2 regions of the Micromonospora sp. NPDC048930 genome follow, and region 2 is predicted to be linked to the other one. Evidence: riboswitches for the same ligand, from Rfam matches in the RefSeq annotation. Region 2 holds a riboswitch; the other holds the start of a gene.
The links. A riboswitch is a leader RNA that binds a small molecule or an ion and turns the genes downstream of it on or off. The one in region 2 is predicted to bind ZMP and ZTP.
Positions count from the first base shown of each region.

Region 1: it holds a riboswitch for ZMP and ZTP, as region 2 does, so the genes downstream of both, ACGFI9_RS00245 (bifunctional 5,10-methylenetetrahydrofolate dehydrogenase/5,10-methenyltetrahydrofolate cyclohydrolase) here and ACGFI9_RS11530 (glycine hydroxymethyltransferase) in region 2, are expected to answer to the same signal.

Region 1 covers NZ_JBICUB010000001.1:30,975-46,195, forward strand. Annotated here, with positions in the region: gene ACGFI9_RS00170 (chorismate-binding protein) at 1-699, shown strand, start outside; gene pip (prolyl aminopeptidase) at 729-1,676, opposite strand; gene ACGFI9_RS00180 (MarR family winged helix-turn-helix transcriptional regulator) at 1,728-2,219, shown strand; gene ACGFI9_RS00185 (ABC transporter permease) at 2,274-3,080, opposite strand; gene ACGFI9_RS00190 (ATP-binding cassette domain-containing protein) at 3,077-4,036, opposite strand; gene ACGFI9_RS00195 (TetR/AcrR family transcriptional regulator) at 4,109-4,873, shown strand; gene def (peptide deformylase) at 4,924-5,433, shown strand; gene ACGFI9_RS00205 (VWA domain-containing protein) at 5,488-7,065, opposite strand; gene ACGFI9_RS00210 (GNAT family N-acetyltransferase) at 7,316-8,089, opposite strand; gene ACGFI9_RS00215 (winged helix-turn-helix transcriptional regulator) at 8,114-8,476, opposite strand; gene ACGFI9_RS00220 (malonic semialdehyde reductase) at 8,573-9,172, shown strand; gene ACGFI9_RS00225 (sulfite exporter TauE/SafE family protein) at 9,183-9,956, opposite strand; gene ACGFI9_RS00230 (endonuclease/exonuclease/phosphatase family protein) at 10,143-10,922, shown strand; gene ACGFI9_RS00235 (hypothetical protein) at 11,072-12,034, shown strand; gene ACGFI9_RS00240 (alpha/beta hydrolase) at 12,009-13,052, shown strand; gene ACGFI9_RS00245 (bifunctional 5,10-methylenetetrahydrofolate dehydrogenase/5,10-methenyltetrahydrofolate cyclohydrolase) at 13,059-13,937, opposite strand; ZMP/ZTP riboswitch at 13,951-14,034, opposite strand; gene ACGFI9_RS00250 (hypothetical protein) at 14,032-15,057, opposite strand.
Region 2 covers NZ_JBICUB010000003.1:577,692-592,912, reverse strand. Annotated here, with positions in the region: gene ACGFI9_RS11550 (ATP-binding cassette domain-containing protein) at 1-109, shown strand, start outside; gene ACGFI9_RS11545 (carbohydrate kinase) at 158-1,087, shown strand; gene ACGFI9_RS11540 (hypothetical protein) at 1,157-1,408, shown strand; gene ACGFI9_RS11535 (ribulokinase) at 1,464-3,110, shown strand; gene ACGFI9_RS11530 (glycine hydroxymethyltransferase) at 3,266-4,684, opposite strand; ZMP/ZTP riboswitch at 4,703-4,792, opposite strand; gene ACGFI9_RS11525 (hemerythrin domain-containing protein) at 4,876-5,376, opposite strand; gene ACGFI9_RS11520 (S8 family serine peptidase) at 5,488-6,978, opposite strand; gene ACGFI9_RS11515 (NAD(P)H-hydrate dehydratase) at 7,127-7,990, opposite strand; gene ACGFI9_RS11510 (histidine phosphatase family protein) at 7,974-8,705, opposite strand; gene ACGFI9_RS11505 (hypothetical protein) at 8,873-9,103, shown strand; gene ACGFI9_RS11500 (hypothetical protein) at 9,270-9,596, shown strand; gene ACGFI9_RS11495 (DUF4132 domain-containing protein) at 9,667-13,293, shown strand; gene ACGFI9_RS11490 (AAA family ATPase) at 13,290-14,393, shown strand; gene ACGFI9_RS11485 (DUF5682 family protein) at 14,393-15,221, shown strand, end outside.

The DNA.
Region 1 (15,221 bases), on a different contig from region 2:
GGCCACGCCGCCGCCCCGTACGCGGGGGATCCGCTGCCCGCCCTGGCCCGGCTGGCCGCCCTGCCGGGCGCCCGCTACGGCGGCACCCTCGCCGGGCTGGGCTGGGCGGTTGGCTGTGCCTCCCCGGAGACCCTGATCGCCCTCGAGGACGGCCGTCTCGTCACCCGGCCGATCAAGGGCACCCGACCGGCCACCGGCGCGGGCCGGCGGGAGCTGCTCGCCTCCGCCAAGGAACGCGCCGAGCACGTCATGATCGTCGACCTGGAACGCAACGACCTGGCCCGGGTCGCCCGCACCGGCTCGGTCCGGGTCGACGAGCTGTTCGCCGTACGCCGGTGGTGCGACCTGTGGCAGGCCGAGTCGACGGTCTCGGCGGCGCCCGCCGACGGGCTGGGCCTGGCGGCGCTGCTGCGGGCGGTCTGCCCCGGCGGATCGGTGACCGGCGCGCCGAAGCTGGCCGCGCTGGACCGGATCGCCGCCCTGGAGCCGGTCGGCCGGGGCGCCAGCATGGGCGCGCTGGGCTGGGTGGGGCCCGGGCGGATCGACCTGGGGCTGACCATCCGCACCGCCGCGGCCGACGCCGAGCGGCTGCACGTGTGGGCCGGTGGCGGCATCACCTGGGGCAGCGACCCGGCCGCCGAGGTGGCCGAGGCGGCCGCCAAGGCCGCCCCGGTCCGCGCGCTGCTCGCCGCCGCCTGAACCGGGCGCGATGCCTCGGCGGTGCCATGTCAGGCGCGGGCGAACGCGTCCAGCGCGGCGACGACCCGCTCGCCCACGCCGTGGCCGCTGCCGTGGCCGCCGGATTCGACGATCTCCAGGTGGGCGTCCGGCCAGTCCCGGGTCAGCTGCCAGGCGATCTCCGGCGGGCCGCTGACGTCGAGCCGGCCCTGCACCAGCACGCCGGGGATGCCGGCGAGCTTGCCGGCGTCGCGCAGCAGCTGCCCGTCCGGCATGAACCCGAGGTTGCTCCAGTAGTGGGTGACGATCCGGACGAACGCGGCCCGGAACACCAGGTCGGCGTAGCGGGGGTCGGGCTTGAACCCGCCGGCGAGGGAGACGTGCACGTCCTCCCAGGCGCACCAGTCCCGCTCCGCCCGCTCCCGCACCAGCGGGTCCGGGTCGTTGACCAGCCGGGCGTACGCGGCGGACAGGTCGCCGTCCCGGTCGGCCGCGGGCACGCCGTCGCGGAACCGGGCCCACTCCTGCGGGAAGACCCGTCCCATGTCCCGGGTCACCCAGTCGATCTCCCGGCGGGTGTTGGCGACCACGCTGAACAGCACCAGCGCGGTGACCCGCTCCGGGTGGCGCTGGGCGTACGCCAGGGACAGCGACGAGCCCCAGGAGGCGCCGCAGAGCAGCCACCGGTCCACGCCCAGGTGCTCGCGCAGCCGTTCCATGTCGGCCAGCAGGTGGGCGGTGGTGTTGACCGACAGGTCCACCGCCGGGTCGCTGGCGTGCGGGGTGCTGCGGCCGCAGCCGCGCTGGTCGAACAGGACGATCCGGTAGGCGGCCGGGTCGAACAGCCGCCGCCAGGACGGGGTGGCGCCCGAGCCGGGGCCGCCGTGCACCACCAGCGCGGGCCGGCCGTCCGGGTTGCCGCACGTCTCCCAGTGGATCCGCTGGCCGTCGCCGACGTCGAGCTGGCCCTGCGCGTACGGCTCGATCGGTGGATACATCCGGGTCCCCTCCCACGCACCAGATACAACAGCGCTGTTACATTAGCGGACATGACCGCCGCCCCCGACCGCGAGGCCCTCGGCACCCTGCTGCGCCACGTCCTGGAGCTGCTCGACAGCGACGTCGCCGCCGTCTACGCCGACCTGGACCTGGCCGACTACCGGCCCCGCTACTCGCCCCTGCTGCGGGTGCTGCTCGCCGACGGCCCGCTGCCCATCCGCGACCTCGCCGCCCGGGTCGGCGTCACCCACTCCGCGGCCAGCCAGACCGTCGCCCAGATGAGCCGCGCCGGCCTGGTCACCCTCAGCCCCGGCGCGGACGCCCGGCAGCGCATCGTCACCCTCACCGACCGCGCCCACGCGCTGCGGCCGGTGATCGAGGCCGAGTGGGCGGCCACCACCACCGCCATGCGGCAGCTCGACGCCGAGCTGCCCGTACCCCTGGCCGACGAGCTGTACGCGGTCCTCGCGGCGCTGCGCCGCCGGCCGCTGCGCGACCGGATCACCGACACCGGCCTGGCCCCCGCCGTCCCGCCGGCCTGACCGACGCACCGGGGCGGGTCCACCGGCGGGTGCCTGCCCCGAGCGGCGCGTCGGTCAGCGGCCCAGCTCCCGCCAGCGGCGCACCGCCAGCGGCACGAGGATCGCCATGACCAGCAGCGGCCAGGCCACGGCCAGCACCCACGCGTGCTGTGCCGGCCACGAGTCGGCGCCCCAGCCGGGATTGCCGAACAGCTGCCGGCACGCCGCCACGGTGGCCGACAGCGGGTTCCAGGCGGCGACGGCGGCGAGCCAGCCCGGCATGGTGGCCGGGGCGACGAAGGCGTTGGAGGCAAAGCCCAGCGGCCACACCAGGATCTGCAGCGCGGCGACCGCCTCGGGGCGGCGCAGCAGCAGCGCCAGGTACACGCCGAGCCAGATCATCGCGAAGCGCAGGAGGAGCAGCAGCGCCACGGCGGCGGCCGCCCGGACGGGCCCCCGGTGCGGTTGCCAGCCCACCAGGACGCCGCAGCCGAGGACCACGGCCAGCGCCGCCGTGGCGTGCAGCAGGTCGGCCAGGGCCCGCCCGGTCACCACCGCGGCCCGACTCATCGGCAGGGACCGGAACCGGTCGGTCACCCCGCGCGCGGTGTCGCCGGCGACCGCCGTGTAGGTGGTCTCGACGCCGAAGAGCATGGTCATGGCGGCCATGCCGGGCAGCAGGAACTCGCGGTAGTCGGCGCCGTCGGGCACGGCCATCGCACCACCGAACAGGTAGCCGAACATCAGCACCAGCAGGACCGGGAAGAGCAGCCCGACGAGCAGGTCGGCGGGGCGGCGACGCCAGTGGGCGAGGGCCCGGCCGGTGAGGGTGGCGGTGTCGGTGGCCGCCCAGCGGGCCCGGCGCAGTGGCAGCGTGGTCACGCCGTCACCTCCACCGGCGCTTCGGTGAGGCGCAGGAACACCTCGTCCAGGGTGGGGCGCCGGACCGCCACGTCGCCCACCGCCAGTCCGGCCGCCTCCACCGCGCGCAGGACGGCGGTGAGCCCGGCGACCCGGTCGGTGGCCGGCACGCTGAGCCGCAACGCCGCCCGGTCCACGGTGGGCGGGTGGCCGGTGGCGGCGGTGAGCGCGGCGACGGCGGGCGCCAGGTCGTCCGGGTGGTGCAGGACCAGGTCCACCCGGTCACCGCCGAGGGTGGACTTCAGCTCCTCGGGTGTGCCGGCGGCGGTGATCCGCCCCCGGTCGAGCACCCGCACCGTGTCCGCCAGCCGGTCGGCCTCCTCCAGGTACTGCGTGGTCAACAGCACGGCGGTGCCGGCGGTGACGAGGTCACCGACGGTGTCCCAGACGTCGGCCCGGGCGCGCGGGTCCAGCCCGGTGGTGGGCTCGTCGAGGAACAGCACCGGCGGGTCGACGATCAGCGCGGCGGCCAGGTCGAGCCGGCGGCGCATCCCGCCGGACCAGGTCGCGACGGGCCGGTCCGCGGCCGTGGTGAGCCCGAACCGGTCCAGCAGGTCGTCGGCGCGGGCCGCGGCCCGGGCGGGGGACAGATGGTGCAGCCGGCCGAACAGGACCAGGTTCTGCCGGCCACCGAGGATCTCGTCGACGGCGGCGGACTGGCCGACCAGACCCAGGTGTGCGCGGGCCTGGTCGGCCTGCCGGCGTACGTCGAAGCCGGCGATCCGGGCGACGCCCGCGTCGGGGCGCAGCAGCGTGCTCAGGATGCGGACCAGGGTGCTCTTGCCGGCCCCGTTGACGCCGAGCACGGCACAGACGGTGCCGGCCGGCACGGCCAGGTCCACGCCGTCGAGCGCCGTTTGGTCGCCGTACCGCTTGCGCAGCCCGGCCGCCTCGATCACTGGTCCGTCCCGTCGCATCACGCCCCCGCTCCATCGTTCCGGTACGCTGTACCGTACACCATACGGTATTGGTGACGGTACAGTCGGCCGGTGACCACCGAGTACAGCGGCACCGGCGACCCCGCACGCAGCCTCGCCCTGCTCTGGCGTACCCGGGACCGGCCCAGCCGCAAGGGCGGCGACCTCACCGTCGACCGGATCGTGCGGGCGGCCATCGAGGTCGCCGACGCCGACGGGCTCGCCGCGCTGTCCATGCGCCGGGTCGCCGAGCGGCTGGGCGTGGGCACCATGACCCTCTACACGCACGTGCCCGGCAAGGGCGAGCTGTTCGACGTCATGCTCGACACCGTCTACGGCGAGACCGCCCGCCCCGACGACGTGCCCGGCGGCTGGCGGGGCCGGCTGGAACAGATCGCCCGGGAGAACCGCGCCCTGTACCTGCGGCACCCGTGGCTGCTGCAGGTCGCCACCACCCGGCCGCCGCTGGGCCCGAACCTGATCGCCAAGTACGACTACGAGCTGCGCGCGGTCGACGGCATCGGCCTGACCGACCTGGAGATGGACGCCGTGGTCACCCTCGTCGACAACTACGTGCACGGCGCGGTCCGCGGCGCCGTGGAGGCGGCGGAGGCCACCCAGCGCACCGGCATGACCGAGCAGCAGTGGTGGCACGCGCACGCCCCGTACCTGGAGAAGGTGCTCGACCCCCGGCGGTTCCCGCGCGCCGCGCGGGTCGGCACCGCCGCCGGCGAGGCGTACCAGGCCGCCGCCGACCCGGCCGGCGCCTTCGAGTTCGGGCTGGCCCGCCTCCTCGACGGCGTGGAGGTCCTGATCCGGGAGCGCACCGCCGGCTGAGCGGCGGGTGCCCGCACCGGCGCGGGTAACGGACGGATAGCCTTCCGGGCATGACTATGCGCCCGATCCGGATCATCGGCGACCCCGTGCTGCGTACCCCTTCGGAGCCGGTGACCAGCTTCGACGCCGAACTGCGCGCGCTCGTGCAGGATCTGATGGACACGCTGCTCGGCGCGCCCGGCCGGGCCGGGGTGGCCGCGCCCCAGATCGGGGTGAACGCGCAGGTGTTCGTCTACGACGCCGACGGCCACCGCGGCCACCTGATCAACCCCACGCTGGAGCTGTCCGAGGAGCGCCAGGACGACGACGAGGGCTGCCTGTCCATCCCCGGGCTGTACTTCCCGACCCCGCGGGCGATGCGGGCCACCGCGCACGGCTTCGACCAGCACGGCGAGCCGCTGACCATCTCCGGCCGGGGTTTCCTCGCCCGGGCCCTGCAGCACGAGACCGACCACCTGCACGGCCGCCTCTACGTCGACACGCTGCGCGGGGATACCCGCCGCCGGGCGCTGCGGGAGATCCGCGCCGGCCGGTTCCACTCGCCCAGCCGCGGCCTCTGACGCACGGCGGGGGTGGCCGGAACCGCCGGCCACCCCCGCGTCACGACCGGGTCGTCACTTCGGCGGCGGGGCCACCAGGCAGGTCGCCGTCGAGGCGTTGCCGGCGTCGTCCACGCCGGTGATCACGGCGTCGCCGCGCAGGGTCACCTTGTAGTCGATGTCGCCGGTGCCGTCCTTGACCCGGGACTGCGCGCCCGGCGCCTGCACCAGCTTGATCTTCGTGCCGGCCGGGAACGGCCCGAACTTCACCGACGGGTCGGCGGCGTCACCGATGTACACCTCGACGGCCGTGTCGACGATGTCGGTGGCGGCCAGCTCGTAGAACCCGTCCGGGTTGTACGAGCCGGGGGTGTTGTCGCCGCTGGGGTTGTTGGTCGGCACGCACTGGGTGGTCGGGGCGGTGGTGTCCACCACCCGCATCACCGCGGTGTCGCTGCCGGTGTTGCCGGCCGCGTCGGTGGCGGTGCAGGTGACCGTGGTGGCGCCCAGCGGGAAGGTGCTGCCGGACGACGGCGCACAGGTCGGGGTGAGCAGCCCGTCGACGTTGTCGGTCGCGGTCGCCGGGTAGGTGATCACCGCGCCGGCGGGGCTGGTCGCCTCGACGGTCCGGTCGTCGACGACCACGGTCGGCGGGGTGACGTCGTTGACCGTGACGCTGATCTGCTCGACGAACGCGGGTCCGCCGGACAGGCCGTTGAGCAGGAACTCCACCGTGCAGTGCAGGGTGGCGCCCTGGGCGGCGTCGGCGGCGACCGTGATGGTCTCGGCGAACGGCACGTCGGTGCCGCTCTGCTGGGTCTTCGACGCGGCGTCGAAGCTCACCGACAGGCCCGGGTCGCAGGAGGTGACGGTCGGGGTGACGGTGACGTCCAGGTCGTGCAGCCCGGACAGGATCGCCGCGGTGACCGTGTCCGGGGCGCTGCCGATCACCTGGCCGCCGGTGGCGTTGGCCACGGTGGTGGCCTGCCCGAGGGCGTCCAGCCCGCCGCCTCCGCCGCTGACGTCGACCGCCAGGACCCGGGCGTCGTCGGCCTGCAGCGCGGCGGTGGCCTGCGTCAGGGTGTGCCCGGCGCTCGGGTCGTGGCTGGGGGCGTCGCCGACCAGCACCACGATCCGGCTGCTGCCTGACCGGTAGGCGATCCCGCCCTCGGAGACCTGGAACAGGCCGTTCACCCAGGCCTCCGGGGTGTCCCCGCCGCCGCCGGCGACCAGCCCGTTGACCGCGTCCTGCAGCGCCGTGGCGTCGCCGGTGAGGTTCTGCCGGACCCGGAACAGCTCCGCGCCGTCACCCTCGTCGCGGTAGGAGGCGACCGCGAACTGGGCGCTCGGCTGCGCGCCGCGCACGTTGTCGATCACCTGTTGCAGGTTGGTGCGGACGTTGGCGATCGCCGGGCCCATGCTGCCGGTCGTGTCGACCAGCAGCACCACGTCCGGGTTCGGCGGGATCGGCGGGGTCGAGACGACCTTGCTGATCGGGATGGTGGCGCCGGGGTCGGCGGCCCGGTCCACGGTGGCCGGGTCGACGCCGGGCGCCGCCCAGGCGGGTGTGGCCGCCGCGGTCACCATCGCGGTCACGGCGGCGGCGACGGTCACCGCCCTTCGTCGCCCCCGGGGTGTCGCTGTGAAACCCATCGTGTCTCCTTCGGCTCCGCCGCGCCCGCCCCGGGCGCGGCCTCGAAGGCAGACGCTAGGGGCTCGTCGGGCCCGGACCGGTCCGACACTTGCCCAGCTCACGGTCGGTTTCCCGACCCGGCGTGGCGACTGGACACGGCAGCCACGGCACCCGGTCGGCGCGCGGCGCCGGACGCGCCGAGCCGGGGTTGTCGGACGACGGCTCCAGGTCGCGGCGCGGCGGCGGACGCGCCGAGCTGGAGTCAGCCGGTCACGGGCGGCGGCGCAGCCCGCACTCGGTGAAGTCGGCGACCCGGGTGAAGCCCAGCCGCTCGTAGAGGCGTACGGCGGCGGTGTTGTCGGCCCGGACGTTGAGGGTGACGTGGTCGACGCTCTCGCGCAGCCGGGCGCAGAGCGCGGCCATGGCGGCGCCGGCCAGGCCCTGGCCGCGCACGTGCGGGTGGGTGGTGACGTTGCCCAGGGCGGCCACCCGCCAGGTGGGCGACCAGACGTGCACCCCGGCCACGGCCACCAGGTCGCCGTCGGCGCGGATCCCCACGTACTGGCCGGTGTCCAGCATCCGCGGGTCGAACCAGTTCCCGGGGTACGCGGCGGCGTAGAGGGCGTGCAGCGCCGGCAGGTCGGCGCGGTCGAGCACCTGCCCGGCGGGCGTGACCCGGGCCAGCCGGGCCGGGTCGGTCAACGCCATCCGGTGGTGCGGCGCGGCGTCGGTCGGCTCGTACCAGCGGGCCACCGTGGCGTCCAGGCCGGGGGAGAGGTGCGCCCACAGCCGGGCCGGCAGCAGCGGGGCCAGTTCGGTCAGCAGCGCGGCCATCTCGTCGGTGCGCTCCGGCGGGGCGAACGCCAGCAGGGTCGGCAGCTCGACGCCGTGGTAGAGCAGGGCCACCTGGTCGCCGCGGCGGTACCAGGAGGTGTAAGGCCAGAAGAAGTCGTCCAGGTCGCCCAGCTGGTAGGCGTGCAGCACCGGGTCGCGTCCCAGCAGCTCGGCCAGGACGGCCCGGTCGTGTTCGGCGCGTACGGGCACCCGGCCATGATCACATGGCGGCGGTCAGCAGCCGCCGGCGCGTCCCCGCTCGGCGGGCAGGTTCTCGTGCGCCCAGCGGGCGAGCGCGTCCAGGGCCGGCAGCAGGGCGGCGCCGCGCTCGGTGAGCTCGTAGCTGACCCCGACCGGCGGACCCTCCCGCACGGTGCGCGAGACCAGGCCGACCCGGCACAGTTCGCCGAGCCGGTCGGAGAGCACCGACTCGCTGATCCCGGGCAGTGCCCGGCCCAGCTCGGCGAAGCCGGCCGGCCCGGCGGCGAGGGTGCCCAGCAGGACGCCGTTCCAGCGCTTGCCGAGGAACGCGAAGGCCTGGGCCAGCCCCTGGTCACACATGCGGGGCTCGCCGCCCACCTCCGGCCTGACTGTCACCTCTCCAGGATACGCGCTACCCTCGTCCCGGAAGGCACTACTAAAAAGCTAGCCCCTCTCGATGTCGGAGGGGCAAGCCCGGAACAAGGAACCGATATGAGCGATTTCATCACCCTGCACCCCGAGGCGCAGGCGCAGCTGTTCACCGACGCCCGCACCGCGAACACCTTCACGGACGAGCCGGTCAGTGACGAGCAGCTGCGGGCCATCTTCGAGCTGGCCAAGTACCCGCCCACCGCCGCCAACACGCAGCCGCTGCGGGTGCTGATCGTCCGGCAGGGGGAGGCCCGCGAGCGGCTGCTGGCCCACATGGGCGAGGGCAACCGCGCCAAGACCGCCACCGCGCCCGTCGTCGCCGTCCTCGCCGCCGACACCGACTTCCACGAGTTCATCCCGCGGGTCTTCCCGATCCGCCCGGAGATGCGCGACGGCCTCGCCGCCGACGCCGTCGCCCGCGAGGGGATGGCCCGCTTCAACGCCACCCTGCAGATCGGCTACTGGCTGTTCGCCGTCCGCGCCGCCGGCCTGGCCGCGGGCCCGATGGCCGGCTTCGACGCCGACGGCCTCGACAAGGAGTTCTTCGCCGACAGCAGCTGGCGGTCCCTGCTCGTGGTCAACATCGGCAAGCCCGGCCCGGACGCCTGGTTCCCCCGACTGCCCCGCCTGGACTACGAGGACGTCGTCCGGCACGCCTGAGGCGAGCGGGTCAGCTCGCCATCCACTGGTCGTAGCCCAGCTTGCCCACCAGGGCCACCACCACGACCAGCAGCACCACCCGCACGAAGCCGGAGCCGCGCCGCAGCGCCATCCGCGCGCCCAGCGCGGCTCCGGCTACGTTGCACACCGCCATCGCCGCACCCAGCAGCCACCACACGTGCCCGGTCATCGCGAACACCACCAGCGCGCCCAGGTTCGTGCCGGCGTTGACCACCTTCGCCATCGCCGAGGCGTGCACGAAATCCGCCCCCACCAGCGCGGTGAACGCCAACACCAGAAACGTGCCGGTGCCCGGCCCGATCAACCCGTCGTACAGGGCGATGCCCAGCCCGGCCACCGCGACCGCCGCCGCCACCCGCGCCCCCGTGCGCCGGTGCGGCAACGCCACCACCCCCAACCGCGGCCGGGTCAGCACGAACACCGCCACCGACAGCAGCACCACCAGCACCACCGGCCGGTACGCGCCCGCCGGCACCGCCCCCGCCAGCACCGCGCCCAACCCGGCGGTCACCACCGCCAGGCCCGCCGACGGACCGGCCACCGCCCAGTCCAGCTTCGTACGCCGGGCGTAGGTGAGCGCCGCGGTGGACGTACCGAAGATCGCGGCCAGCTTGTTCGTGCCCAACGCCGTGGCCACCGGCACCCCCGGCGCGGCCACCAGCAGCGCCGGCAACAGCAACAGGCCCCCGCCCCCGACCACGGCATCCACCCAGCCCGCCATGGCGGCCGCGGTCAACAGGGTGGTCAGCGAGACAGGATCCACGGGCGGCCATTCTTCCCACCACCACCGCCGCGACGAGGCCGGCTGTGGCCAGCCTCACCGCCGCTCAGCGCCCCCGGCGCCGCCGCAACCACAGGCCCGCCGACCCCAGCGCCACGAACACCAGCATCGAACAGAGCAGCAGCTTGAGCACCCGGCAAGCCTGCCACGGGGACGTAGGGTGTGCTCGTGCGCCTGGCCACGTTCAACCTGCTGCACGGCCGCTCCCTCACCGACGGGCTCGTCGACCCCGACCGGCTCGCCGGCGCCGTCGCCGCGCTCGACGCCGACGTGCTCGCCCTGCAGGAGGTCGACCGGGACCAGTCCCGCAGCGGCAAGCTCGACCTGACCGCCATCGCCGCCCGCGCCCTCGACGCCCCCGAGCACCACTTCGCCGCCGCCGTGGTCGGCACCCCCGGCGAACGGTTCCGTCCGCTGACCCACGACGACGACGGGCACGGCGAACCCCTCTACGGCGTCGGCCTGGTCAGCCGGTACCCCGTCCGCTCCTGGCAGGTCACCCGCCTGCGCCCCGCCCCCGTGCGCTCCCCGGTCTACGTACCCGGCGCCGGCGGGGGACTGGTGCTGCTGCACGACGAACCCCGCGTCGTCCTCGCCGCCGTCCTGGACACCCCGCACGGGCCGCTGACCGTCGCGGCCACCCACCTGTCCTTCGTGCCCGGCTGGAACATCCTGCAACTGCGCCGCGTGGTACGCGCCCTGCGCGCGCTACCCGCCCCGCGGATCCTCCTCGGCGACCTGAACCTCCCCGCCGGCCCCGCCGGGCTGCTGTCCGGCTGGCCGCCCCTCGGCCGCCGCCCCACCTACCCGGCCGGGCAGCCCCGGGTGCAGCTCGACCACATCCTCGCCGACCGGCAGGACCGGCACCGGCTGCCACCCGTCACCGCCGTCGACACCCCGCTGTCGGTGATCTCCGACCACCGGCCGCTGGTCGTCGACCTCGGCTGAACCACACCGTCAGCCCACTCCCAGGCACCCCTCGGCCGGCACCCAGCCGACCGGATCACAATCACCCTCGCCCCGACCCCGGGCCGGGCATTCCCCACCGGCCGCGGCGGCGACCGTGGTAACGATGGTGCGACGACGGGAGGCACGAGGTGTCCCTCACCGGCATACCGCTGCTCGCCCTGGCCACGGCCGCCACCCTCGCCGCCGCGGGCGCCACCGTGGTCGGCTGGCCCCGCGTACGCCGGGCCCGGCTGCTGGTCCGCCCCACCGCCGTCCTGCTCACCGAACTGCTCGTGCTGCTCACCGTCGGCCTGGCCGTCAACCGGCAGGAGCAGTTCTACACCTCCTGGAACGACCTGCTGCACACCGGCGGGAACACCACCGCCGGCCGCGACGACCACCCCGGACGACTGGACCGCTGGCTCAGCCACCGCACCACCGACCCGGACACCCCGGTCACCGTCGACTGGCGGCCCACCGGCTGGCAGGACTGGCACCTGGCCACCCCACCCACCGTCGTGGTGCCCGCCGGCTACCTGCGCCACCCCGACTGGCGCTACCCGGCCGTCCTCGTCGTCGCCGACGACGACCGCTGGACCCCCACCGAGGACCAGGACGCCGCCCGCGCCGCCGTCACCGCCGGCCCCGCCGTGCTGGTGTTCACCCGACCCGCCCCCACCGTCGACCCCGGCGTCCTGGCCGGCGCCGTACCGCTGAGCCTCGCCCGCGACCTGCGCGTCACCGGCCACAGCTGGGCCCTGGTGACCACCACCCGCCGGCAGGCCCTCGCCGACGCCGTCGTGCACGCCGCACCCGACCGCTACCCGGCCCTGGCCCTGGTCGCGGACACCCCCGCCCGCACCCCGCCCGCCCTGCCCACCGGGGAAGCCCTCGCCGTCACCGCACCCACCGCCGCGGCCACCACCCACCTCCCGGCCGGCCCCGGCCGGGGCCTGCCCGCCGCCCTGCGGTGGGCCTGCCAGCACACCCCGGCGCCACTGGCCGCCCCCGCCCCGCTGATCCCGCCCGCGCAGCACCCCCGGCACCCGCACCCACCGGCCAACCCACCCTCGACGGCAGACACCCATGTCACCCGACAGCATCCCCACTGAGCTCACCGCGGTCGCGCTCGCCGTCGCCGCCGCCGTGCTCCTCGCCGCCATCTGGGACACGCCGCACGGCCCACGGCGGCACGCCGTGCGAGCCGTCGCCGGTCTGCTCTGCCTCGCCACCACCGCCGCAGTCGGGCTGGCCTGGGCCAACCGGCAGAGCGCCACGTACACCAGGTGGGCGGACCTGCTCGGCTCGCCCGACGCCGCCGCGACCGGCACCACCGCCATCCCCACCGGCGCCGACGGCCACCACGGCGGCCGGGTCCTCACCGTCACCGTCCCCGGCACCGCCAGCGGCCTCAACCTGCCCATGTACGTCTACCTGCCGGCCGCCTACGACACCCACCCGAAGCAGCGTTTCCCGGTCATCGAGGCGCTGCACGGCTACCCCGGCTCACCCGCCGGCTGGCTGCAACTGCTCGACGCCCCCGGCCACCTGGACCGGGAGATCGCCGCCGGCCGGATGGCCCCCACCGTCGTGCTGTTCCCCTACCAGACGCCCAACACCATGCTCGACACCGAATGCGTCAACCTCACCCACGGCCCGCAAACCGAAACGTTCCTCACCGCCGACGTGCCCGCCTGGGCCACCACCCACCTGCGGCTACGCACCGACCGCAACGCCTGGGGCCTGACCGGCCTGTCCGCCGGCGGCTACTGCGCCACCAACCTGCTACTACGCCACCCCGACCGGTACGCCGCCGCGGCCAGCCTCTCCGGCTACGCCGACCCCGGCCTCACCATCGGCGACGGCACCGAACACACCCTCAACAACGACATCTGGCGGCTGCAACACCTGCCCCGCCCCGCCGTCGCCCTCTACCTGTCCTGCGGCCGCGCCGACCACCACGCGATGCACGACACCCGCGCGCTGAGCCGGCTGGCCCGCCCACCGATCGCCCTCACCACCAGCTACGTAGACGGGGGCGGCCACAACCCGTCCACCTGGCGAGCCGTCGAAGCACCCGCCTTCGACTGGCTCTCCACCTGGCTGGGCCGCCCCGTCAACACACCCTGACCCGGCTCAGCCCAGCCCGGCCGCCCGCTGCGCCGCCCGCACCGCGTTGCGGAACAGCATCGCCACCGTCGTCGGGCCCACCCCACCGACCCGCGGCGTGATCGCCCCCGCCACCCGCGCGCACGACTCGTCCACGTCCGGCAGCAGCCGCCGCCCCTCGTACCGCACGCCGCCGCCGACCACCACCGCGCCCGGCCGCACATGCTCCGGCTGCACGATCCCCGGCACGCCCGCCGCCGCCACCAGAATCTCCGCCCGCCGGGTGTACCGCGGCCAGTCCGCGACCCCCGTGTGCACCACCGTCACCGCCGCGTTCGCCGTCGGCCGCTTCTGCGCCAGCAGCATCGCCAACGGCCGCCCCAGCGTGGCGCCCCGACCCAGGATCACCACCTCCCGGCCGGCCACCGGCACCCCGTGGAACGCCAGCAGCGCCTCGATCCCCGCCGGGGTGCACGGCAGCGGCCCGGGCAGCCCCAACGCCAGCCGGCCCATGTTCACCGGGTGCATCCCGTCGACGTCCTTGTCCGGATCCAGCACAGCCAGCGCCCGGTCGTAGTCCAGGTGCCCCGGGATCGGATACTGCACCAGCACCCCGTGCACACCCTTGTCGGAGTTGAAGTCCTCCAGCACCGCGTGCAGATCCGCCTGCGACGCCGACGCCGGCAGGTGCACGTGCGGCGAGTCGAAACCCAGCTCCGCCGCCTGCCGCTGCTTGATCCGGATGTACCCGGCGCTGGCGTCGTCGTCACCCACCAGCACCGTCGCCAACGCCGGCGTCACCCCCGCCGCGCGCAGCGCCGCCACCTGATCGGCGACCTCCGCCAGCACCTGCTCCGCCACCGGCCCACCCGGCAGCAGCCGGGCCGTCGCACCCGAAGAAGACATGCCACACCTCGCCCGCGGAGGCCCAGGCGGTCGACCCCCGCGACGAAGCTCCCCGATGGTTGCTGCCATCCCCGTGCCGCCAGTCGCGTCCACCTCAGCCTGCCACACCGCGCCCGACGATCGCATCCGCCACCCGCTGCCACCCCGGCAGCGACCCCAGCAGCCCGTCCGCCCGGCGCCGCCGATCCTCCGCCGACAGCACGCCCAGGTCCGCCACCGCCGCCTCGAACGCCGGCCGCAACACCCGCTCCCGCGCCGGGGCGCCCGTCGCCAGAATCGCGTGACACCGCGCGTACGTCACCACGATCCAGAACATCGCCTCCCGGTGCGCGCCCGCTCCGATCAGCTCCGCGCCGCCGTCCACCACCACCGGCCGACCCGCCACGCTCACGTCCGCCCGGAACGGAAACCCGGTACCCACCACCCGCGCCGCCTCGTCGAACGTCACCGCCAGCCCAGCCAGGTGCTCCCGCACCCGCCCCGGCCCCACCCCACCGCCGTCCAACGTCGCCAACAACTCCGGATACCGGTCGGCGAACCCGTGCCCGGCCAGCACCTCCCGGGCCCGCACGTACCGCCGCCGCACCGTCGGATCCCGCAGCCCCGCCACCACCGGCAGCAACGCCAGCACCGACGTCGGGAACACCCACGCCAGCACCTGCTCGTGCAGCGGCGCCGCGTCGTCCAGCCGCCGCAGCCCCGCCTCGATCCGCCGGCGCACCCCCGCGCAGCGCCGCCGCACCCACACCGGATCCGCGTACCCCGCCGACACCCGCTCCCGGATCGCCGCCAGCCGACCCGCCGGATCCACGATCACCGTGTCGGTACGGAAGAACGGGGCGAACACCCACGACCCGAGCACGTCCCGCGGCCCACCCAACTCGTCCCAGCTGACCGTGCTGACCTCCAGCAGCACCCCCCGGTGCCGGAACTTGCCCAGCTTCGCGCCCGGACCGTCCCGCACCAGCAACACGTCCACGTCCGACGACGCCGGCAGCACCGCGTCATCCGGCAACCCCACCGTCGACCCGCTGAAGAACGCGCCCCCGATACCCGGATCCCGCCGCACCCGCTCGCGCACCCAGCCGACCGCCACCGCCCGCGCCGTACCCACCCGCATCCCGGCGATCCTGCCATCGCGACCGCACCTCGACGGCGCAACTCGGGGCCACCAGCCACGGGCAGCCGGCCGCCGGGCCGCACGGGGACAGCGGCGGGCAGCGCCCCCACGACCGCGAGCGCGCCGAACAGCGACCGGGCCGGCTCCGCGCCGACGACCGGCGG
Region 2 (15,221 bases):
CCGGTGCGCGGGCGTGGTCACGCCGGCGTCGCACACGATGCCCGAGGCGGTGGCCATCATGACCGGCGCGACCACGATCGAGGAGACGCCGGGCCGGCGGGCGGGCTGACCCGCCGCCGATGCGACCGGGTCCAGGTGGCCCGGGAAAGGAAGACAGTTGATCACGGTTGTCGGCGAGAGCCTGGTGGACCTGATCGAGGAGCCGACGGGCGAGGCGACCGCCCACCCGGGTGGCAGCCCGGCGAACGTGGCGGTCGCGCTCGCCCGCCTCGGCGAGCCCACCACCCTGCTCACCCAGCTCGGTGACGACGCGTACGGGCGGCTGCTCCGCGCCCACCTGGCCGGCAGCGGCGTACGGCTGGATCCGGCGTCGGTGCCGGACCTGCCGCGCACCAGCGTGGCCCGGACCGAGGTGGGCGCCGACGGGCAGGCCCGGTACGACTTCGCCATCGAGTGGCGGTCCTTCCCCGACCTCGCTGGAGTGGCCGGTGGCAGTGCCTGCCTGCACACCGGGTCGCTCGCCACCGTCCTCGAACCGGGCGCCGACGACGTGCTGGCGCTGGTACGGGAGCGGCGGGCAGGCGCGACGATCAGCTTCGACCCGAACTGCCGCCCGTCCCTGACCGGCGACGCGGCGCGGGCCCGGTGGCGGGTCGAGGAACTGGTCGCGGTCTCGGACCTGGTCAAGGTCAGCCGGGAGGACCTGGACTGGCTGCACCCGGGACAGTCGCCCGACCGGGTGGCCCGGCGCTGGCTGGAGCTGGGCGCGATTCTCGTGGTGGTCACCCTCGGCGCGGACGGGGCACTGGTGGTCACCCGGCAGGGAGCACGGCGGGTGGCCGCGCCACGGGTGGCGGTGGTGGACACCGTCGGCGCGGGTGACGCGTTCACCGCGGGACTGTTGGCCGCGCTGAGCGAGCGTGACCTGCTCGGTGCCGCCCGGCGTTCCGCGCTGCGCGCCGCCGGCCCGGAGCTGCTCGACGCCGTACTCGGCGAGGCCGCCGCGGTGGCCGCGTGGACCTGCGGGCGGCGGGGCGCGGACCCGCCCACCCGGGCCGAGCTGGCCGGTCTCACCGCCCCGGCGTGACAGCGCGGTGTCGTCGTTCCGCCACCACCCGTGTTCCCGAGCGAAGATCCGTCCGTAGATAATGGACGGATGGTTGCCTGGGAGTACGCGTTGCTGGTCCGCCGCTATCAGGGGCAGGGCCGCAACTTCCACGTGTCGTTCGTCTGGTACGCCCCGGACGGGTCGCGCACCGACGTGACCGCGTACGGCGACACCGCCATCGCGCACCTCAACCGGGTCGGCCGGGAGGGCTGGGAGCTGGTCTCCGCCGCCGAGGACGTGAACAACGTGCAGGGCAGCACCGAGGTGCACCGCTACCACCTCAAGCGGCCGCTGCGCTGACCCGTTAGCCTGTCCCCCCAGCGCCGACCCCCGGCGGTGGGGGAGGGAGCCACGGGTGGGTCGGTACGTGGTCGGGGTGGACTTCGGGACGCTCTCCGGGCGGGCCGTCGTGGTCGACGTGGCCGACGGCGCGGAGCTGGGCAGCGCCGTCCACCCGTACCCGCACGGGGTGCTCACCGAGCGGCTGCCCGACGGGCCGCCGCTGCCTCCGGACTGGGCGCTGCAGGACCCGGCCGATCACCGGGACGTGCTGCGTACGGCGGTGCCCGCCGCGGTCCGCGCCGCCGGCGTCGACCCGGCCGACGTGGTCGGCATCGGCCTCGACGCGACCTCCTGCACGATGCTGCCCACCCGCGCCGACGGCACCCCGCTCGCCGAGCTGACCGTGCTGCGCGGGCGCCCGCACGCCTGGCCGAAGCTCTGGAAGCACCACGCCGCGCAGCGGCAGGCCGACCGGATCACCGCGCTGGCCGCCGAGCGGGGCGAGTCCTGGCTGCCCCGCTACGGGGGCCGGGTCTCCGCCGAGTGGCAGTTGGCCAAGGCCCTCCAGGCGCTGGAGGAGGACCCGGAGGTCTTCCACCGGGCCGAGCGGTGGATGGAGACCGCCGACTGGCTGGTCTGGCAGCTCTGCGGACGCCCGACCCGCAACGCCACCGCCGCCGGCTTCAAGGGCCTGCGGCAGGACGGGCGGTACCCGAGCGCCGACTTCCTGGCCGCGCTGCACCCCGAGCTGCCCGCGCTGCTGCCGAAGATCGACGGTCAGCTGCTGCCGCCCGGCGGCCGGGCCGGTGGGCTGACCCCCGAGGCGGCCCGGTGGACCGGGCTGGTGGGGGGGACAGCGGTGGCCGCCGGCGGCGTCGACGCCCACGTCACCGCCGCGGCGGCCGGCGCGGTCGCGCCCGGGCGGATGCTCGCCGTGCTCGGCACCTCCACCTGCCTGATCATGAACGCGGACAGCTGCCGGGAGGTGCCGGGCGTCTGCGGCGTCGTCGACGGCGGGGTGACCGCCGGCCGGTGGGGTTACGAGGCCGGGCAGAGCGGCGTCGGGGACATCTTCGCCTGGTACCTGGACCGCGCCCTGCCCGCCGGGTACGCCGAGGAGGCCCGGCGGCGCGGCGTGCCGGTGCCCGAACTGCTCGACGCGCTCGCCGCCGACCAGCCGGTGGGCGGGCACGGCCTGCTCGCGCTGGACTGGCACAGCGGCAACCGCTCGGTGCTGATGGACCACGAGCTGAGCGGGGTGCTGGTCGGGCTCACCCTGGCCACCCGGCCCGCGGAGATCTGGCGGTGCCTGCTGGAGGCGACCGCGTTCGGGGCCCGCACCGTGGTCGAGGCGTTCGAGGCCGCCGGGGTACGCGTCGACGAGCTGACCGCCGCCGGTGGGCTGACCGCCAACCGGCTGCTGCTGCGCATCTACGCCGACGTGCTGCGCCGGCCGCTGCACGTGGTCGACACGGCGCACCCGGCCGCGCTGGGCGCGGCGATCCACGCGGCGGTGGCCGCCGGGGCGTACCCCGACGTGGAGACGGCCTCGGCGGCGATGGCCGCGCCGCGCCGCGAGACCTGGCACCCCGACCCGGCCCGGGCCGCCGCCTACGACGAGCTGTACGCCGAGTACCGCGCGCTGCACGACCACTTCGGCCGCGGCGGCACCGAGGTCCTGCACCGCCTCCGCGCCCTCCGCCGCCGCGCCACGTCCTGACCGCCCATCACACTAGATCCACGATCCAGTAGCCTCGTTCGCTCTCCGACCCCACTACATCCCGGATTGAGCGCGATCATGCCCCTGAGCGGGAAATGGCGACGCCCCGCGCCGGGTGGGGCCGGGCGGGGCGTCGGGGAAAGGCAGGAGGCCGGTCAGCCCAGGTCGACGGCGGGGTAGAGCGGGAACTTGGCCAGCAGCTCACTGGCCTGCTTGCTCACCTTGTCGGCCAGGGCCGGGTCGAGCACGTACTTCGCCTTGGACTCGCCGGGGGCGGTCTGGCTGAGCACGGTGTGGATCAGCTCGGCGGTGGCGTCCATCTCGGCGGTGCCGAGGCCCCGGGTGGTCAGCGCCGGGGTGCCGATCCGGATGCCGGAGGTGTACCAGGCGCCGTTCGGGTCCTGCGGGACCGCGTTGCGGTTGGTCACGATGCCCGAGTCGAGCAGCGCCTGCTCGGCCTGCCGGCCGGTCAGGCCGTACCCGGAGACGTCGATCAGCACCAGGTGGTTGTCGGTGCCGCCGGTGACCAGCTTCGCGCCCCGGCGCAGCAGCCCCTCGGCGAGGGCCTGGGCGTTGGCGACGATGCGCTGCGCGTAGTCGGCGAAGTCGGGGCGGCGGGCCTCGGCCAGGGCCACCGCCTTGGCGGCCATCACGTGCGGCAGCGGACCGCCGAGCACCATCGGGCAGCCCCGGTCGACCTGGTCGGCCAGCTCCGGGCCGCAGAGCACCATGCCGCCGCGCGGGCCGCGCAGCGACTTGTGGGTGGTGGTGGTGACGATGTGCGCGTGCGGCACCGGGTCGAAGTCGCCGGTGAAGACCTTGCCCGCCACCAGGCCGGCGAAGTGCGCCATGTCGACCATGAAGGTGGCGCCGACCGAGTCGGCGATCTCCCGCATGATCCGGAAGTTGACCTTGCGGGGGTAGGCCGAGTAGCCGGCGACCAGGATCAGCGGCTTGAACTCGCGGGCCGCCTCGGCGACCCGGTCGTAGTCGATCAGGCCGGTGGCCGGGTCGGTGCCGTAGCTGCGCTGGTCGAACATCTTGCCGGAGATGTTCGGCCGGAAGCCGTGGGTCAGGTGGCCGCCGGCGTCCAGCGACATGCCGAGCATCCGCTGGTTGCCCAGCTCGCGGCGCAGCGCGAACCAGTCCGCCTCGGTGAGGTCGTTGACCTGGCGTACCTGGGCCTTCTTCAGGGCCGGGGACTCCACCCGGTCGGCCAGGACCGCCCAGAAGGCGACCAGGTTGGCGTCGATGCCCGAGTGCGGCTGCACGTACGCGTGCGCGGCGCCGAACAGCTCCTTCGCGTGCTCGGCGGCGAGCGCCTCGACGGTGTCGACGTTCTGGCAGCCGGCGTAGAAGCGGCGGCCGACCGTGCCCTCGGCGTACTTGTCGCTGAACCAGTTGCCCATGGCCAGCAGGGTGGCGGGCGAGGCGTAGTTCTCGCTGGCGATGAGCTTGAGCGACTCGCGCTGGTCGGCCAGTTCCGCCCCGATGGCGTCCGCCACCCGCGGCTCGACGGCGCGGATCACCTCCAGCGCGCTGCGGAAGGCGGTGGATTCGGCGTTCAGCGACATGCGACCTCCTGGTGACGTGCGGAAGGCCCAGGCGCTCGGCGTGCGTCCTCATGACGGGACCGCTTCCCGATGGTTCTCCATCCCCACGCGCCAGTCACGGCCCGCGCCGATCCTACCGGGTCCGCCCCGGCCGCCCCGGCGACCGGGGTGACCTGGCGGGACCCGGCCAGGGCCGGGTCCCGCCGTCGGGGTCAGGCGACGACCGCGTCCAGGGACTTCTTCAGCGCCTTCGGCGCGGCCGGGGTCTTCGGCGCCTTCTTCCGCAGCTCGATCATGCGCTCACCGATCTCCTGGAGTTGGTTGCGCCCGAGCGCCTCGCGGACCTTGGGGAACCACTCCTGTTCCTCCTCCTCCACGTGGTGCAGCACGCTCTCGATCAGCACGGTCGTCTTGGCGTTGTAGCGCTCGTCGTCCGGGTCCAGCGTGAAGAGCTCGAAGCAGAGCACGTCCGCGACGTGGTGCTCCTCGTACGACTCCAGGATGTCGTCCTCGATGTCCGGGACCAGCCGGCGGACCTCCGGGTACATCACCTCGTTCTCCAGGTACGTGTGCACCGTGAGGGCCTCGAGGATCTGCTTGACGATTTCCTGGCGTTCGCTCGCCGGAGCGTCCTCCGCGTCCTGGAAGGCCTTGAACAGGCGGCGGATCTCCTTGTGGTCCTCTTTGAGCAGGACGATGGCATCGGTGGACACCCGTGACCTCCTAGAGTCGGCTGATGTCGCCCCCCTACCCTCGGCCGGAGCTGGACAAACGGGTGGGGCCCGGCGACGCGTCGCCGGGCCCCACCGGGGTTGCCGCTGCCGCTATTTCACCACGTTGTAGGCGTCGACCATCCCGGCGCCGTAGAACGAGTTACGCGCGCCGCCGGAGCAGGTCGCGTCGTAGGCGTGCGGGCCGGACGAGATCAGCGGAACCGGGTTGTAGACGCCCGCCGGGCAGGACTGCGCCACCGACGTGCCCTCCAGGAACGCCGCCAACGCGCCCGGGGTCAGCCCGGGGTGCGCCGACAGCGCCAGCGCCGCGACGCCGGTGACGTGCGGGCCGGACATCGAGGTGCCCTGCTTGTACCCCCACCCGTTGGTGCGGGTGGCGGTGTTGAAGGTCGTCGACAGGATCCCGTCGCTCAGCGTCGAGCGCACACCCTGGGTCCGGAACCGGGTGTCGCCGCCCGGCGCGGTCACGTCCACCACGCCCAGGCCGTACGAGGAGTAGTAGCTCTTCGCGCCGGTCCGACCGACCGCGGAGACGGTCACCACGCCCGGAGCCTCGGCCGGCAGGTCGAGGCAGGCGCTGTTGATGTCCCGGATCTCCTGCTGGTCCTCGGGCACGTCGTCCGGGCTACCGGTGTCGACCGTCTTGTGGGCCAGGTCGACGTTGGAGTTGCCCGCGGACGCGATGTTGAGCACGCCCTTGGACTGCGAGTAGCGGATGGCCCGCTGCACCGCCTGCCAGATCGGGCGCTGACGTGCGTCGTTGCGGCAGTTGAACTCCCACGGGTCGATGTAGTAGCTGTTGTTGGTCAGCTGCATCCCATGGTCGGCAGCCCAGACGAAGCCGCAGATCGCAGCCTCGGGGTAGATGAACTGCGCGTCGTTGACCACCTTGACGGCGGCGACCTTGACGCCCGGCGCAATGCCGGTCACGCCTTCGCCGTTGACGGCGGCGGCGATGGTGCCGGCCACATGGGTGCCGTGGTCGCTGGTGGTCGGGTTCCAGGCCGCCTCGGAGGTGTTGGGCACACCGCCGATGCAGGACACGCTCTTGTCCTTGGCGATCTGGGTCTTCAGGTCCGGGTGGCTGCTGGAGATGCCGCTGTCCAGCACGCCGACGACGACGTTCGAGCTGCCGGTGGTCACCGCGTGGGCCTGTGGCAGGTGGATCATGTCCATGTCCCACTGCTGGCCGTACATGGGCTCCTTGGTCGGGTCGCCGGTGGCGTTGGCGACGTCGGCCGCGGAGACCTCCACGGTCTCCCCCTCGTCGAGGGCCGTGCCCAGGCCGGCGGTGGACGCGACCGACTCGACGCCCGCGCCCGCCACGTCGGTGGCGAAGTTCGGGTTGGTCGAGCGGACGACGAGCACGCCGATCTGGTCGTAGCTGGCCACGACGGTGCCGTTGGCGGCCGCCACGCGGGCGGCGGCCTGGCTGGTGTTGGCGCCCTGCGGGGCGAGGACCAGATACGAGGTGTCCGGTCCGGCGGCCGCCGCCGGAGCCAGCCCGCCGGTGAGGGCGAGGCCGACGCCGAGCGTCATGGCGGACGCGGCGGCCAGTGTCTTGCGACGAAGGTTCTTCACACAGACTCCCAGGGGGCCGATCCGGCCGGGCCACACTCCCTGGTGGGAAGCGGGCCGGCGGAAAACGAGCAGGTTGCTCGCCTTTGAGGGACCAGCGTAGGGAGCCGGGTGTGGTGTTACACACACCCGAATGGACGAACAACAGCCGTCAGATGGTGGCCAACGTGTAGGGGATTTCGTCCAGCAGTTCGCGGGCGAGGAAACCGATCCGCCCGTACCGGGGGACCAGGCGTTGGCCGCTCACCGCGTGCGCGAACGCCGCCCAGCACGCGGCCTGCGCCGGCTCGGCGCCCCGGGACAGCAGGCCGGCGAGGAGCCCGGCGCGGACGTCCCCGCTGCCGGAGGTGCCCAGGCCGGCGTCGCCGCTCTCCTCCCGCCAGCACCGCCCGTCCGGCGTGGCGATGTGGCCGTAGAGCGAGACCACCGCGTCGTACCGGCGGGCCAACTCGACCGCCTCGGCGTCGAGGTCGTCGCCCGGTTCGCGGTCGAGCAGGTGCCGGGCCTCGGTGAGGTTCGGCGTGAGCACCACCTTGCGGCCCGAGCCGACCAGCAGGTCCGGCTCGTGGCTGAGCGCGCCGAGGGCGTACGCGTCGAGCACCAGCGACGTCTCCCGACCGGCCGCGTCGAGCACCAGGTGCACCAGCCCCCGGGTGGCGTCGATGTCCTTGAGCCCGGGGCCGACGGCCACCACGTCCGCCTCGGCCACCAGGCCACCGAGCAGGTCGCCCGGGTCGCCCCGCACCGCGCCGCCGTCCATCTCGGGCAGGCCGACCACGAGCGCCTCGGGGACCTGGATGCTCAACGCGGCGGCGGTGGACTCGGCGGCGGCCAGTTGCAGCACGCCGGCCCCGGCGCGCAGCGCGGCCACCCCGGCGAGCAGCACCGCCCCGGGGGTGAACCGCGACCCACCGACCACCAGCACCGTGCCGCGGGCCTCCTTGCCGCCCGTCGGCACGGGCAGCGCCCAGTCCCGCAGCAGCGCGGCCGTGATCACGTCAGACCGGCTCGGCATGGACCTCGTCCTCCCGGGTCGGGCGCGCGCCCTGCCGATGCAGGTGGGCGACGTCGTTGAACAGCTCCAGGGCCAACCGGCCGGACGCGTCGGCGGACCAGCCGGTGATCGAGCAGTTGGCGATGACGTGCTGCCGGGTCAGCGCCATCAGCTCCTCCTCGGTCAGCCCGTCGACCAGGTAGCGCAGCAGGAAGACCAGCGCGTCGTGGCCGAAGAGCAGCACCCTCCCGCCGGCATGGTCACGGCGCAGGTCGCCGAGGAGGGCACGCAGCCGCAGCGCCACGTCGGTCCAGGACTCGCCGCCGGGCGGCCGGTAGTAGAACTTGCCCAGCCGGGCCCGGCGCTCCGCCTCGGACGGGTAGCGGCGTCGGACCCCGTGCGGGGTGAGCCCGTCGAGGATGCCCAGCTCCCGGTCGCGCAGCCGCTCGTCCCGGGTGACCGGGACGCCGGCGCCGGCCAGCGCCAGCTCGGCGGTCCGCACCGCGCGCAGGTACGGCGACACCACCGCCACGTCGGGCCGGCGCCCGGCCGGCAGCCCGGCCAGCCAGCGGCCGGTCGCCCGGGCCTGCTCCTCGCCGGTGGGCGACAGCGGCACGTCGGCGTCCCGGTGGGTGAGGTCGATCAGCTCGGCGCCGGACGCCTCGGCGGCGGTCGCCGCGACGTTCGCCGTGCTCTCGCCGTGCCGGACGATCCAGAGCGCCGCCAGTTCCGCCATGCGGCAACCGGTACCCGGCCCCCGCGCCGGGTAACCGTGCCGGCCGGCGGATCACCTCGGGGACGATCCGCCCACCGTCCCCGTCGCGAGATGGTGGCGTGAACCGCCCGACCCGGGGTAACCGCTGGCTCGACCGACACGGACAGGGGAGGTAAGCCGTGGCAACCATGACCAAGGAACAGATGAGCCCGGTTCGGGACAAGAACTACGACCTGATCCACACGCTGCAGATGTCGTTGGAGAACATCTACCGGATGGATACGTACATCTCCGACGCCGAGCAGCGGGGCGACACGGAACTCGCCAGCTGGTTCCGCAAGATCCAGGAGAACAACCGCAAGGCCGGTGACCAGGGCAAGCAGATGCTGATGAACCGCATGCAGCAGGAAGGGCGCTGAGCACCGACGCCGCCGGGACCGGACCGACGAGTCTCGTCGTGGCCGGTCCCGGCAGCACGCAGCTCCCGCGTCGCCGGCCCGACTGACCGCTGTCCCGTACGGGGCAGCGGGCGGACGCGTCGATGGAGGACAATGTCCCGTCCGACGCGACGGGACGGAGTCACCGATGACGGTCCTCAAGGGTCTGCGGGAAGCCGGCGTGCTGTTCGTGATCGCGCTGGTCGTGGTCGCCGTCGCCGCCGGCGCGTGGGTCGCGGTGGCCGGCGGCGACTTCGTCAACCGGTTCGGCGTCGCCCTGGTCGTCGTCGGGGCGTTGCTCGGGGTCACCGGCGACCTGACCCTGAGTCGGATCGGCATGCTGGACGCCCGGGCCACCTTCGGGCTCGCGCCCGAGCAGGAGACCGGCGGCGGCGGTCGCGTCCTCACCGGCGTGGGGATCTTCCTCTTCGTCGGGCTGCCGCTGGTCGCGGCCGGCGTCCTGCTCGTCAGCTGACCTCCTGTCGCCGCGCTGTCGGTGGGGCCGGTTATGGTCCCCGCACACTGCGGGTGATCAAGGAGACGGCGTGCGCAGATTCGACTTCGTCAGCGGCAACGCGGCCAAGTTCTGGGAGGTGGACCAGACCGGTACCACGGTGACCGTCCGCTACGGACGGATCGGTGCCGAGGGCCGGACGCAGGCCAAGGAACTCGACACCGCCGCCGAGGCCGCCGCGCACGCCGAGCGGTTGATCGCGGAGAAGCTCCGCAAGGGGTACGTCGAGTCCGGCAGCGCCGCCGCGCGGCCCTCGGTCACCGCCGAGGCCGCCGCGCCGGCCGCGCCGACCGCCGGTGAGCTGCCCGGCGAGGCGACGGCCGATCAGCTGCCGGACGAGGAGACGTTCGTGGTGCCGGCCGGCTGGCGGCGGCTGCTGATCCCGCGCCGGGGCGGCGTGCCGGGGCCGGCCCTGGCGGGCAGCGCCAAGGGCCGCGCCGCCGGGCAGCAGGTGCTGGCACCACTGGCGGCGGAGCTGGAGGCGGTGGCCCGGCACGCCGAGGACCCGGAGCTGAGCGCCGCGCTGCGGGCGTACCTCGCCGGTGAGCCGACCCCGCTGGGGGCGGCGGTGCTGGTGGTGGCCGCCGCGGCGGTGGTCGGCTGGCGTGACCGCGACCAGCAGGGGCGGGCGATCGGCGACCTGCTGGTCGCCGAGCTGGGCCCGGTCGGCGCCGCGGCCGCGCTGGCCGAGCAGGCCACCATCACCGTCGGCGCGGGCCACGGCGGCACCAGCGGGCTGCGCCGGGTGCGCACCGACACGGCCGAGTGGGGCTACCGGAACCTGCGGCTGGGCGTGCTGCGCCGGATCCGCGCGCACCTCGCGGTCGCCAGCGACGAGGAGTACGCGGGGATCCGCGCCGCCCTCGCCGGCTACCGGTCGGGTCCGCTGCCGGCCCGGGTGGTCACCTCGTTCCTGCTGCCGACCGAGCGGGACTGGGTGGCCGACGACGTGGCCGCGGTGGACCCCGCCGGCGAGTGGCTCCTGGTCGAGCTGCTGCTCTGCGCGGTCGACGACGTCGAACGGTTCGCCGCCCTCGCCGGCCACCTCTCCGTCTACTCCCTCATGTACGACCCCGCCGTCGTGGTCACCGGGACCGTCGCGATCGGACCGGCGATCGCGCCCCTGCTGGCCGAGTGGTTCGACCGCGAGAACCTCGGCGCCGAGGGCCAGCAGCGGCTGGTGTCCCTGCTGGCGGCGCTCCCGACCGACGAGGCGATGGCGCTGCTCCTCGCCCGCCTGGACCGTAAGTACGTCCAGGCCGGGGCGCTGGAGATGCTCCGCCGCTTCCCGGTGCGCGGGGTCCGCCTGCTGGCGCAGGCGGCCGGCGAGCGCACCGCCGCCGGACGGGAGGCCGCGACGCTGCTGCGCGGGCACGTGCTGACGAACCCGACGGCGGTCGACGCCGCGCTGCCGGGGCTCGACCCGGTGGGGCAGGCGCGGGTCGCGCAGGTCGCCGGCGACGGCGCCACCGCCGTCCCGGTCGCCGGGCCGGACCGGCTGCCGCCGGTGCTGCTCAGTCCCCCCTGGCTGGTGAAGCGCCGACGGGTCGCGCCCCCGGTGGTGACCGGGCTGACCCGCCCCGACAGGACCGCGTTGGTCTGGCAGCCGGGCGAGCGGGAACGCTGGGCGGCCGTCGTGCCGGGCTGGGCGGGGTACTGGCGGGGCGACGACCTGACCGTGCTCGGCGGGCGGGTGGCCGCCGGCACGGCGGGCGACTACGAGTCCGTCCACTTCTTCACCCGGGCCACCGAGGAGCTTGCCCGGCCCCTGCTGCCGGCCTGGCGGCCGACCGAGAGCTGGAATGCCGACCAGTGGCTGCGCCGCCTGGTCGGCCGCTACGAGCTGGACGCGCTGCCGGCCGTGCTGCACCTGGCCCGCACCACGCCACAGGCAGTCCACGAGGTGCTGCTGCCGGTCGCCGACGGCGAGGTCGCCGACCTGATGGCCGACTGGCTCGACCGGCTCAAGTCGGTCCGCTCCACCGCGCGGGCCTGGTTCCGGCGGCACCCGGCTGCCGCCACGCGGGCGCTGCTACCGGCCGCCCTCGGCACACCCGGGCCGCGCCGACGCGCGGCCGAGCGGGCGCTGCGCCTGGTCGCCGTCGAGCACCGGGACACGGTCCTCGACGCCGCCGGCGAGTACGGCGAGGAGGCCCTCGCGGCGGCGACGGCGATGCTCGACGCCGACCCGTTGGAGCAGCTTCCCGCCCGGATGCCCACCCTGCCGCAGTGGCTGGACCCGGTGCTGCTGCCGCCGGTGCTGCTGCGCGACCGTTCGGCGGCGCTGCCCGTCGACGCGCTGCGTCACCTCTGCACCATGCTCGCCGTGTCCAAGCCGGGTGAGGCCTACCCGGGCGTGGGCATCGTCCGCGAGGTGTGCGACCCGCTCTCGCTGGCCGAGTTCGCCTGGGCGCTGTTCGAGCGCTGGCAGGCGGCCGGCGCGCCGTCGAAGGAGAGCTGGGCGTTCACCGCGCTCGGCCTGATCGGCGACGACGGCACCGCCCGCCGGCTCGCCCCGCTGATCCGGGCCTGGCCCGGGGAGGGCGGTCACGCCCGGGCGGTCACCGGCCTGGAGGTGCTCGCCGGCATCGGCACCGATGTGGCCCTGATGCACCTCTACGGCATCTCGCAGAAGGTGAAGTTCCGCGGGCTGCGGGAGCGGGCGGCGGCGAAGGTCACCGAGGTCGCCGCCGGGCTGGGCCTGGACTCCGAGCAGCTCGGCGACCGGCTGGTGCCCGACCTCGGGCTCGACGCCGACGGCAGCCTGGTCCTCGATTACGGACCGCGACGGTTCACGGTCGGCTTCGACGAGCAGCTCAAGCCGTACGTGGTGGACGGTTCCGGGGCCCGCCGCAAGGACCTGCCCAAGCCGGGCGCCCGGGACGACCAGGCGCTCGCGCCGGCGGCGTACCAGCGGTTCGTCGGGTTGAAGAAGGACGTCCGCACCCTCGCCGCCGACCAGATCCGCCGCTTCGAAGCGGCCATGGTGGCCGGTCGACGTTGGCCGGTCGCCGACTTCCGCCGCTACTTCCTGGCGCACCCACTGCTCTGGCACATCGTCCGGCGGCTGGTCTGGGCGACCGTGGACTCCGCCGGCGCCGTGGTCACCGCGTTCCGGGTCGCCGAGGACCGCACGCTGGCCGACGTCGACGACGAGACGTACCTGCTGCCGGACGACGGCACCGTGGTGATCGCGCACCCGGTGCACCTCGGCGCGGCCATGCCCGCCTGGGCGGAGCTCTTCGCCGACTACGAGATCCTCCAGCCCTTCGTCCAGCTCGGCCGCGAGGTGCACCGGCTCACCGAGGCCGAGCGGGACGAGCGGCTGCTGCACCGGCACATGGGCGTCTCGGTGCCGGCCGGCCGGCTGCTCAGCCTGGAACGGCGGGGCTGGCGGCGGGGCGCGCCCCAGGACGCCGGCGTGCAGGGCTGGTTGGAGCGGGAACTGCCCGGCGGGCGCGCCCTGGTGATCGACCTCGACCCGGGCATCGCCGTTGGCGTGGTGGACATGTTCCCCGACCAGAAGCTCGAGGCGATCTGGGTGAACGACCGTCCCGAGGGGGAGTGGTACGGCCGCGACGGCAAGGTCCGCTTCGGTGACCTGGACGAGATCACCGCGTCCGAGGTGCTGCGCGACCTGGCGGAGGTGACCCGGTGACCGCGACGGATCCCACCGCCGAGCGCGCCCAGCGGCCCCCGGCCGAGGTGCGCTACGCCGACGAGCTGGCGAAGCTGGCCGCCGACGACACCGACCCCCGGCCGCCGGGCTGGGCACTGAGCCTGCGGGCCGCCCGCCGGTTCATCCTCGGCGACCCGGCCGCCGGGATCCGGCGCAAGTTCGTCGGTGACCCGTCGCTGATCGACCGCGCGCTGGTGGCGTTGGCCACCAGTCGCGGGCTGATGCTGGTCGGCGAGCCCGGCACCGCCAAGTCGCTGCTGTCCGAGCTGCTGGCGGCCGCGATCAGCGGTGACTCCACGCTGACCATCCAGGGCGGCGCGGCCACCACCGAGGACCAGATCCGCTACTCCTGGAACTACGCCCTGCTCGTGGCCGACGGCCCGTCGCCGCGGGCGTTGGTGCCGGCCCCGCTGCTGCGCGGCATGGCCGAGGGGCGGGTGGTCCGCTTCGAGGAGATCACCCGCTGCCCGCTGGAGGTGCAGGACTGCCTGCTCTCCCCGCTGTCGGACCGGGTGCTCGCCATCCCCGAGCTGCCCGGCCGGGACGCGACCGTGTTCGCCCGCGAGGGCTTCAACGTGATCGCCACCGCGAACACCCGCGACCGGGGCGTCAACGAGATGAGCGCCGCGCTGAAGCGGCGCTTCAACTTCGAGACCGTCTTCCCCATCCCCGACCTGGCCACCGAGCTGGAGCTGGTCGAGGCGGAGGCCGGTGAGCTGCTGCGCCGCTCCGGGGTGACCGTGCCGCCACGCCGGGACGTGCTGGAGGTGCTGGTGACCACCTTCCGCGAGCTGCGTACCGGGGTCACCGAGCGGGGTGACGCGATGGAGCGGCTGTCGTCGGTGATGAGCACCGCCGAGGCGGTCTCGGTGGCGCACGCCGTCGGGCTGCGCGGCTGGTTCCTGCGCGGCGAGGCGGGCGACGCCGCCGACCTGGTGGCCTGCCTGGCCGGCACCGCCGCCAAGGACGACGCGGACGACCTGGCCCGGCTGCGTCGCTACCTGGAACAGCAGGTGTCCCGCCGGTCGGGTGCGCAGTGGCAGGCGTTGCACGACGCCCGGCACCTGCTGCCCGGCTGATGGCGGGCGACACGCCGGGGGGCGTCGCGTTCCTCGGGGTCCGCCACCACAGCCCCGCCTGCGCCCGGCTGGTGGCGGCCACCGTGGCCGCGCTGCGCCCGGCGTACGTGCTGGTGGAGGGGCCGGCCGACCTCAACGACCGGATGGACGAGCTGCTGCTCGACCACGAGCTGCCGATCGCGGTGTTCAGCACCTACCGGGACGCGGGCCGGCGGCACGCCTCATGGAGCCCGTTCTGCGCGTACTCGCCGGAGTGGGTGGCGCTGACCGCCGGGCGGGCGGCCGGGGCGCAGGTCCGCTTCATCGACCTGCCCGCCTGGCATCCGGCGTTCGCCCGCCGCGCCAACCGGTACGCCGACGCCGACCAGCGGTACGCCGAGGCCGTGCGCCGGCTCTGTGCCACCCTGGCGGTGGACAACGTGGACGCCCTCTGGGACCACCTGTTCGAGATCGGCCCGGACGACGGACTCGCCGAGCGGCTGGCCGCATACTTCGACCTGCTGCGCGGCGAGTCCGACGCGGGCGAGGACGACACCGCCCGCGAGGCGTACATGGGCCGCTGGGTGAGGGCGGCGCGGACACGGGCGGGTGGCCGTCCGGTGCTGGTGGTCACCGGCGGTTTCCACCGTCCGGCCCTGGTGCGGCTGGTCTCCGCCACCACGGAGGACGAGGACTGGCCGGAGGTGCCGGCGCCGGAGCCCGACGCGGTGGCCGGCAGCTACCTGGTGCCGTACTCGTTCAAACGGCTGGACGCCTTCGACGGCTACCAGTCCGGGATGCCCTCCCCGGGTTACTACCAACGGGTCTGGGAGGACGGCCCGCAGCGGG